Regions from separate parts of the Bacillus altaicus genome, predicted to be linked through region 2. Evidence: predicted binding sites of a transcription regulator. Region 2 holds the regulator's gene; each other region holds the start of a gene.

Region 1 (3,289 bases), 1.3 Mb from region 2:
AGCGGGTATTTAATATTATTTTTCTTATCTGTAATAACCGCAAATGGCGTCACTTCTGATCCCGTCCCTGATGTTGTTGGAATGGCAACAAATTGTGCTTTATTTCCCAAGTTCGGATACTTACATGTACGTTTTCTTATATCTAAAAACTTCTGTTTTATTCCATAGAATGTCGTTTCTGGGTGCTCATAGAATAGCCACATCCCTTTTGCTGCATCCATAGCTGAACCGCCACCAAGCGCGATAATTACGTCTGGTTTAAAGCTTTTCATCATGTCCGCACCTTTAAATACAGTTTCATCTGATGGATCTGGCTCAACTTCAAAGAAAACTTCAACTTTCACATCATTTGCATGCTTACGTAAATAGTGCGTAACTGTATCTACATAACCGTGCTCAACCATCCCTGGATCCGTTACAATAAATGCGCGGGAAATGTTAGGCATGTTTGCTAAATATGCTGTCGCATGTTTTTCAAAATAAATTTTGGGTGGTAATTTGAACCACTGCATATTCTTTTTTCTATTTGCCAACCTTTTTATATTTAATAAATGAGTCGCCGTTACGTTTTGGGAAACTGAGTTTTTCCCGTAGGAGCCACAACCAAGCGTAAGTGATGGAATAAATCCATTATATATATCACCAATTCCACCTTGTGATGAAGGTGCATTTACAATGAGACGGCAGGCTTTCATACGTAACCCAAATTGTTTTTGTACTTCTTTATTTGTAGAATGGATAACCGCTGAATGCCCTAGGCCACCAAGCTCTAACATTTCTTCGCAATATGTAAATCCTTCTTCTAATGAATTTGCTTTTACACAAGCTAACACTGGGCTCAGTTTCTCACGAGATAGTGGATACGCTGCTCCGATGCCTTTAATTTCAGCTACAAGCATTTTTGTATGTTCAGGTACAGTAATTCCTACTAATTCAGCAATATACTGTGCTGATTTCCCAACAATATCACTATTTACTGCACATGTATTTTCATTAATAACAAGCTTTTCTAATTTCTTTCTCTCTTCCTCTGTTACAAAATAACAATTATTTGCAATCATTTCTGCTTTAACATCATTATAGATTTCCTTATCTACAATGATGGCTTGTTCTGACGCACAAATCATACCGTTATCAAATGTTTTCGATAAAATCAAATCATTAACAGCACGTTTTACATGTGCCGATTTCTCTATATAACATGGTACATTACCTGGCCCTACACCTAGCGCGGGTTTACCAGTAGAATAAGCCGATTTCACCATACCAGCCCCTCCAGTTGCTAGAACGAGTGCGACACCATCATGGTTCATTAATTGTTTCGTTGCTTCCACAGAAGGTCTTTCAATCCATTGAATACAATGCTTTGGTGCACCAGCTTTCACTGCTGCATCATATACTGTTTTTGCCGCTGCAACGGAACAGTTTTGTGCAGAAGGATGAAATGCGAAAATAATTGGATTTCTTGTTTTTATCGCGATTAATGCTTTAAACATTGTTGTCGATGTTGGGTTCGTTACTGGCGTTACCCCAGCTACTACACCGACAGGTTCTGCGATTTCTATTATTTCTTCATGAGGATCTTCATGAATAATTCCTACCGTTTTATCTTTCTTTATACTATGCCAAATATATTCAGTGGCAAAAATATTTTTAATGCATTTATCTTCATATACGCCACGGCCCGTTTCTTCAACAGCCAACTTCGCAAGCGGCATATGTTGATCGACACCCGCAAGCGCCATTTCATGAACAATGTTGTCAATTTGCTCTTGTGTAAAACTTTCTAATGCTTGTAAAGCTTTTTGACCGTTATCTACTAACGTATCAATCATCTCTTTTACCTCTTGCATTTCATTTACAACTTTCTCTTTGACTACCATGTAAATTTCCTCCTATTCTGCTATCTTGGACTTTATAAGTCCCTATAGGTCATAAAAAGTCCCGATTAGCGTAAAAAAATAGAGTTACCTTCCTACATGAATCCCATCGCTTGTGAAACATTTCACAAGTTTGTTCGTGAATAACATTTCATGAATTCAATATACATGAAATCATTTCATTTGTGTATGTCTAATTTGTGAAATATTTCACAAATTAATATAATAAAATGCACTGCTCTATATTAGCAGTGCATTTTTATTATGCTAGTGCTTGTGCCAAATCTTCAATTAAATCTTCTCCATCTTCAATACCAACAGAGATTCGAATTAATGTATCTGTAATTCCTAATTCTTTACGGCGATCTGCTGGGATTGATGCATGTGTCATTTGTGATGGAATAGAAATTAAACTTTCTACTGCTCCTAAGCTTTCAGCAAGTGTAAAGTATTGTAACTTCTCAAGTACTCTATTTAATGTTTCTTCACTATCTACATCGAATGAGATGATTGCACCAAATCCGTTCGCCTGTTCTTTTGCTAATTCGTGATTTTGATGTGATTCAAGACCTGGATAATATACTTTATTTACTTTCGGATGGTTATTTAAAAACTCAGCAATTGCGCGTGAATTTATTTCATGCTCTTCCATACGAATTCCTAATGTTTTTAAACCGCGAAGTAGTAAGAAGCTATCTTGTGGTCCCAGAATACCTCCTGTTGAGTTTTGTACGAAATGAAGGTCTTCTGCTAGTTGCGGGCTATTTACAACTACTAGGCCTGCAACTACATCACTATGCCCACCTAAATATTTCGTTGCACTATGAAGTACTATGTCTGCTCCTAAAGAAATTGGCGACTGCCAATATGGCGTCATGAATGTGTTATCAATAATTGTTAATAAATCGTTTTCTTTAGCAAGAGTCGATATTTTCTTAATATCAGTAATTTTCAGTAATGGATTCGTTGGTGTTTCCACATAAATCGCTTTCGTATTTGGGCGAATCGCTTCTACAACTTCCTCTAGGTTTGTTGTATCTACAAATGTATGCTCAATGCCGAAACGGTTTAGTACTTTTGTAAGAACGCGGTACGTCCCGCCGTAAACATCATCTGTTAAAATGACATGATCTCCTTTTGAGAATAGCATAATAGTTGCTGTAATAGCTGCCATCCCTGAACCAAATGCAAATCCTGCATGACCATTTTCTAACACTGCAATCATTTCTTCTAAAGCTGAACGAGTTGGATTACCAGTTCTAGAATATTCATATCCTTGGTGCTTACCAACTGCTTCTTGTTTGTACGTACTCGTTTGATATATCGGCACGTTTACAGATCCAGTTGAAGGTTCTCCTATGCGAATACCATGAATTAACTTTGTCTTTGCTCTCATTTTTTATTCCCAT
Region 2 (3,289 bases):
AAGTGGAAGGAAGCTGATTTAGAATCGCCTAATGGTCTAGCTAATACTTCCATTCTATCTAATTGTTTACGGCGACTTTGAGCACGTTTTGTCGTAGATGCACGAGCTATATTTTTTTGCACAAAGTCTTCCAGTTTAGAAATTTCATCTTGTTGTTTTTCATAACGCTTCATCTCTTGCTCGTATAGAGCTGATTTTGAGTCTAAATATTTACTGTAGTTACCAACAAATCGTCGGCTTTCCTTATTAGAAATTTCGTATACTTGTGTAACGAGTTTATCTAAGAAATAACGGTCATGGGAAACGATTAAAATCGCGCCAGGATAGCCTTGTAAATATTGTTCAAGCCATGTTAGTGTCTCAATGTCCAAATGGTTTGTAGGTTCGTCTAAAATAAGTAAGTCTGGTCTAGTTAATAATAATTTCCCAAGAGCTAATCGAGTCTTTTGTCCACCACTTAATGTGGAAATTGTCGTCTGATGCGTTTCAACTGGGAAGCCAAGACCGCTTAAAATCGAGCGTATATCCGCTTCGTACTGATAGCCGCCTTGATCTTTATAATCTAATTGTAATTGGTCATAATCAGCTAATAATTTCTCATATATAGCCGCAATTGAAAAGTTTTCTTCTTTTCCCATCTCTTGCTCTAGCCTTCGAAGTTTTGTCTCCATCTGCTGTAGATGTGTAAAGACGGTTAACATTTCATCCCAAATTGTTAAAGACGTTTCTAATCCGGTATTTTGAGCTAAATACCCCATTGAGACATCTTTCGGTTTTATAATTTCACCACCATCATGAGATAACTCGCCAGCTATTATTTTTAATAATGTAGATTTTCCGGCTCCATTTCGTCCGACTAATGCGATACGATCTTTTGTTTGTACTTCCAATTTTATGTTTGCAAGAATCGTTTCTGCACCGTATAATTTCGAAAGCCCATTCACTTGTAATAATATCAATGTTTTCACCTCAAATAATTTCTTAACTTTGCCATGTTTATATTTCTCAATCATACTAAAAATAGTGTATAGTTTAAAATAAAGAGAGAATACTTCTTCTCTTTATTATACAAGGAAATTCATGAGTACTAAACTTCTGTATTTGATTCAAGTATAAGAATAAAGATAGGAAGAGAGGAGAGGTTATATGGATCAGCAAAAAATTCCACAGGCCACTGCCAAACGATTGCCTCTATACTATCGATTTATCCAAAACTTATCTCTTTCTGGTAAGCAACGTGTTTCATCAGCCGAATTGAGTGAAGCGGTAAAGGTTGATTCCGCAACTATTCGAAGAGATTTTTCATATTTTGGAGCGTTAGGGAAAAAAGGATATGGATATAACGTAAATTATTTATTATCATTTTTCCGTGAAACACTCGACCAAGATGATATAACACGCGTGGCACTTATTGGAGTAGGTAATTTAGGGACCGCTTTCTTACATTATAATTTCACGAAAAACAATAATACAAAAATTGAAATGGCGTTTGATGTTAGTGAAGAGAAAGTTGGAACAGAAATCGGAGGGATTCCTGTATATCATTTGGATGAATTAGAAGAACGTTTATCAACTGATATACAAGTGGCAATATTAACGGTACCCGCTACAGTAGCGCAATCTGTGGCAGATAGATTGGCAGAAACGAACGTGCATGGTATTTTAAATTTCACACCAGCACGCTTAAATGTGTCAGAGAATATAAGAATTCATCACATTGATTTAGCTGTAGAGTTACAAACGCTTGTTTACTTTTTGAAGAATTATCCACAATAAAACGCAGAGGGGATGACCTCTGCGTTTTATTATTGTTTTTTCTTTGTGAATTTAACTAAGATAAGGCGAAGTGCCAAATTAAAATCAATTGTTGCCATAACTGCAAATAGTATTGTCCACATATTCCAGATTGTATCTGTTACGTTCGTAATGGCGAAGCGTGTAAAGATACATCCAAGAAGAAAGTACAATGCAGCCATGAACAATGGTGAGTTTCTCATACTAAAAATCCTCCGATAAAGCCTTGCATTTTTTCAGCTTCTTTAATCATTTCTTGAATTTGCTCATTACTTACTACAACTTGAGCAACTGCAACTAATGTATTCATTGCAACATGAGCTGCAATAGGAACTATAATTCGTTTCGTTTTTACGTATAAAAAGGCGAATACGAGCCCCATAGAAGTGTATACCAATAAGTGAGTAAAATCAAAATGAATCGCCGCGAATACAAGTGAACTAATGATAGCGGCAATAAAGAAGTTAAACTTCTTATAAAGTGTACCGAATAAAATTTTTCTAAATACGATTTCTTCCAAAATAGGTCCTATTATAGATATGACAATCAGGAACCAAGGTGTCGTTCTTGCGATGTCCATAAGTCTTGCTGTATTTTCAGATCCCGGTGTAATCCCTAATAAACGCATTTCGATCATACCGGCAATGCTTTGTGAGAACAGCGCTAAGAAGAAACCAATAAAAATCCATCCAATTGTAGCAGGAACAGTAGAGCGCATTTTATCTAAATGCCTGTCACGAATGTCTGTTCTGAGTAACCAAAGTACAACGCATAATGCAATGAAAAAGCTAATGATAGCCCAATGACCAGTTATGAGTTGAAGTTTTTCCTCTCTAGTAAATCCCCTATTATCGTATAGTCCAGTTTTCAGGAGAAGCGGTAACCCGGCAATGCCTGATAACTGCATTAAAATGTATGTAACGATAATCCACCAATATTGTTTTTTCAAATGGTTTAACCATCCTTTCTAACGCTAGTGTATGAGATAAGGTAGGATAACATGTAAATATACTACCTACGATATAAACTTTCATTTGAATTATATTTTTTTTGTAAATAAGTATTTGAAAATAAAATAGGAGACAGGAAAAAGTTGTACGTTTAGCGAAAACAACTTAGGGTGTCTTTCATATTGTAACATACAAGAAGTGGGAACAACGATTCATATAGTAAAGGCAGTAGAAGAAGTAATGATATGTAGGAAAGTGCATAAAGTAATTTGCGAAAAAATTATGATTTTTTTACTTGCAAAAGAAATTGAGATTATTTATTATTAGAAGTGTGTTAGCACTCGTGTGACTTGAGTGCTAATAAATAAAATTTACATAACAAAATGAGGAGGTTATTGTTCATGCTAAAGCCATTAGGTGATCGCGTTGTAATTGAACTTGTTCAAGCAGAAGAAAAAACAGCAAGTGGTATTGTATTACCAGAAACTGCAAAAGAAAAACCACAAGAGGGTAAAGTTATTGCAGTAGGTACAGGCCGAGTGCTT
Region 3 (3,289 bases), 670 kb from region 2:
AAATTACGGATAAAGTGAAACTTTAATCAGTGGGGGTTTTGTTCATCCCCACTGATTATTAGCCTTCACCAATCGGGCGTTTACGGGCAGCAGGGCTCCCACCTAACTTCTTTGCTCCAGCCGAAATTGTGAGGTGGGAGTTTTACTGCCCGGCAAATAGCGGGATAAAAATAGCCCGAACCATGCAGGGCATGATTCGGGCTTATATTCAGATTAGTAAGCTAAGCTGAATAGACCTTTAATATGTGATAAGTAACGAACGTTACTTGCTTCTTTCATTAATGATGCTGGTAAACCTTTAAGTGGAGTATTGCTTGCTCCGATTGTAGCAACAGCATCTTTACGTCCTAGACTAGCAAGTGTTCCAGAGTTGATAGGTGCGAACTCTTCGAATGCTTTGCCTTCTAGTGCTGCGTATAAGTTGTATCCAATTAACTCACCCATTTGCCAAGCGATTTGTGCAGTTGGTGGGTATGGACGACCGTCTGCAGCGAAGACAACAGCGCTGTCTCCAGCAACGAATACGTCTTTGTGAGAAGTAGATTGTAGGTGTGCATCAACTGTTGCACGACCGCGGTTTACTTCAAGACCTGATTCACCAATTAATGGGTTACCTTGTACGCCGCCTGTCCAAACGAATGTGTTAGCAACGATTTTTTGACCGTCTTTTAAGTCGATTTCATTACCAGCAACGTTTGTTACAGGAAGACCTGTTAAGAATGTAACACCGCGTGCTTCTAAGCTAGCAGTTGCACGTTCGATTAAGTGGTCTGGTAATACTGGAAGGATTTTCGGACCTGCTTCAACAAGAAGAAGTTTAACTTCTTTTGGATTTACGCCGTGGCTTTTTGCAAGTTTAGGCATAATGTCAGCAAGCTCACCAACTAGCTCAACGCCAGTTAATCCGCCACCACCGATTACGATTGTAGCATCAGCTTCGTTTTTCGTTTTCGCGTATTCACCAATACGGTCTTCAACGTGTTTGTAGATTTTGTTTGCATCAGCAGCAGATTTTAATACCATGCTGTTTTCTTCTAGTCCTGGAATACCGAAGTAAGCAGTTTTACTTCCTAAAGCAACTACAAGTGCATCGTAAGATAGCGTAGTGCCACCAGCTAGTTTGATTTCTTTGCTATCAACTGAGAATGACTCAACTGTTGCAATTTTAAGATCGATGTCTTTACCTTTGAAAAGCTTTGTAAGTGGCATTGCAATTGCTTGCTCAGCAACGTTACCAGCTGCAAGGCGGTGTAGTTCAGTGATGATTTGGTGTGTTGGATATTGGTTGATCACTGTAACTTGTGCTTCTGATTTGCTGTAGTATTTACGTACGTTTAAAGCGGCAAGAAGACCGCCATAACCAGCGCCTAAGATGACAATTTGTTTTGACATAGTATGTTATCCCCCGTCTTTACTAATTGTTGTTATAAGTTAAATTATTTATTATTACGTTCTGCACTAATTTGAAGGTATGCGTTCACAAAGCGGAACATTTTTTGTGCTTGTGGGTCTTTTAGTAATTTTAATAGACCGAACAGGCCGATAACTTCATTGCTTTCATCAGCACGATCTTTCGCTTCGATAGCAGTTGCAGCCATGCTTTTCACTGTATCTTTTACAGGTTCTACAAGTTCTTGGATTGCGCTAACAGTGTCGTTTTTTAATACTTCATCAGTAGCAACAGTTTGAGCGAAGTCATAAGACTTAGTTAAAATGTTAACAAGCTCAGTTAATTTTGGAAGCTGTTCTACTAGTGTTGTTAATGATTCTTGTACCTCAGGTTTTAACAACTGATCAAGTACATCAAGTTGTCCTTGGCTAGCAGAAATTTGTACAGTTTCTTGTTCTGGCTTTGTTTGAGTCATAGTTTCTGGCATCTCCAATTCTCCTTTACGATAGCAATACTCTTATTTTTGATAGGAAAGATAGTAAACGGTTATGAAACTTTATACAAAGTTTCACAAAACACAATAAAATGCCTTTAAATTTATGACAGCAAGTAAGCTGAAAACATAAATTTAAAACCATAACGTCTTACCTATTATTTATGAACTGTCCGATACATGGCTTGTCCGCATAATGGAAAGTTCCCTTATCGGAAAGTGTATATAATATATATCCTATATTATATACTATATACACGTATGTTAACATAAAAATGATTCCTAATTATTTGATATTGAGCCTGTAACCTAGTAATGACAAGGAATGAAAGCGCATAAATTATTTTATCTATCTTAAAAATGTACATATATATAAATGAAAAAAGGAAAAAACGGACAAATTTATGTTCATTTTTTCCTTTTTTATTGTTCATCCTCTGTAAGTAGCATCGATGTGTTACCGTTTTTTTCAAGATGGCATTCGCCCCAAGTACAAAGAGAATCGAGAATGGATTCTAAAGACCATCCGTAGTCAGTAAGCGAATATTCTACTTTTGGCGGTACTTGATTGTATACCTTTCTTTGAATAACCCCGTCTACTTCTAACTCACGTAATTGCTGTGTTAACATCTTTTGTGTAATACCAGGCATTAACCGTTTTAGTTCACTCGTTCTCTTTGTACCTTTCGTTAAGTGGCAAAGAATAACGACTTTCCATTTGCCGCCGATAACCTCTAAGGTCGCCTCGACAGGAATATTATATTTCTTCATATGAAAATCTCCTTTGATGAATGTAAATTTCAGTTCTTCAACAAAAGAAGCTAAATAAGTTAAATGTTACTTTTTAGTGCCTATAGCACTTTAAAGTACGTACTTTTTATCGTGTTGAATATGTTCCATAATAGCATATGTAAGAGGGAAATGAGTAGTACGGTACTAAAAAGTGCCTATGTTACTTTTGGGTACCTATCGTACTTTAAAGTGCGTTCTTCAAAAAAAGAGTGAAGCCATTCATAATAGCATTTGTAAGCAATAAAGTTATTTTTGTAGAAGATAAAAAGGCCTTTTTATCACACTATTATGATTGGATTTCTCGTATTAAGGAGGAGTTCAATTGAATTCATATGCAGTATCATCTTCGGCTGTTCAGACGAATCGAAGAAGTATGTTTGCTTTATTAGCGCTAGCAATTAGTGCGTTTGGAATTGGTACAACCGAGTTTATTAGCGTCGGTTTATTACCATCTATTTCGGAGGATTTACATGTTTCTGTTACAACAGCGGGCTTAACCGTTTCTTTATATGCGTTAGGAGTAGCATTCGGTGCTCCTGTTTTAACTTCGCTAACTGCTAGTATGTCGCGAAAGACGTTATTAATGTGGATTATGATTGTCTTTATTATCGGTA

Evidence for each region. The regulator Rex, encoded in region 2, represses fermentation and respiration genes when NADH is low (regulators of the CRP and FNR family bind a similar motif). The targets are predictions, from matches to a motif close to TTGTGAAATATTTCACAA.
Region 1: a site for Rex is predicted at 2,079-2,096, ahead of adhE (bifunctional acetaldehyde-CoA/alcohol dehydrogenase). Genes of this name have one in related genera too.
Region 3: a site for Rex is predicted at 1,947-1,964, ahead of ACE38F_RS03580 (DUF1641 domain-containing protein). Genes of this name have one in related genera too.

Annotation. Positions count from the first base shown of each region.
Region 1 covers NZ_CM143394.1:1,360,200-1,363,488, reverse strand. Annotated here, with positions in the region: gene adhE (bifunctional acetaldehyde-CoA/alcohol dehydrogenase) at 1-1,883, opposite strand, end outside; gene ACE38F_RS07110 (bifunctional cystathionine gamma-lyase/homocysteine desulfhydrase) at 2,143-3,276, opposite strand; gene ACE38F_RS07105 (O-acetylserine dependent cystathionine beta-synthase) at 3,280-3,289, opposite strand, start outside.
Region 2 covers NZ_CM143394.1:45,009-48,297, reverse strand. Annotated here, with positions in the region: gene ACE38F_RS00175 (ABC-F family ATP-binding cassette domain-containing protein) at 1-959, opposite strand, end outside; gene ACE38F_RS00170 (redox-sensing transcriptional repressor Rex) at 1,147-1,776, shown strand; gene ACE38F_RS00165 (YdiK family protein) at 1,806-1,997, opposite strand; gene ACE38F_RS00160 (CPBP family intramembrane glutamic endopeptidase) at 1,994-2,743, opposite strand; gene groES (co-chaperone GroES) at 3,146-3,289, shown strand, end outside.
Region 3 covers NZ_CM143394.1:710,294-713,582, forward strand. Annotated here, with positions in the region: gene ACE38F_RS03575 (NAD(P)/FAD-dependent oxidoreductase) at 214-1,392, opposite strand; gene ACE38F_RS03580 (DUF1641 domain-containing protein) at 1,437-1,877, opposite strand; gene ACE38F_RS03585 (winged helix-turn-helix transcriptional regulator) at 2,307-2,654, opposite strand; gene ACE38F_RS03590 (MFS transporter) at 3,049-3,289, shown strand, end outside.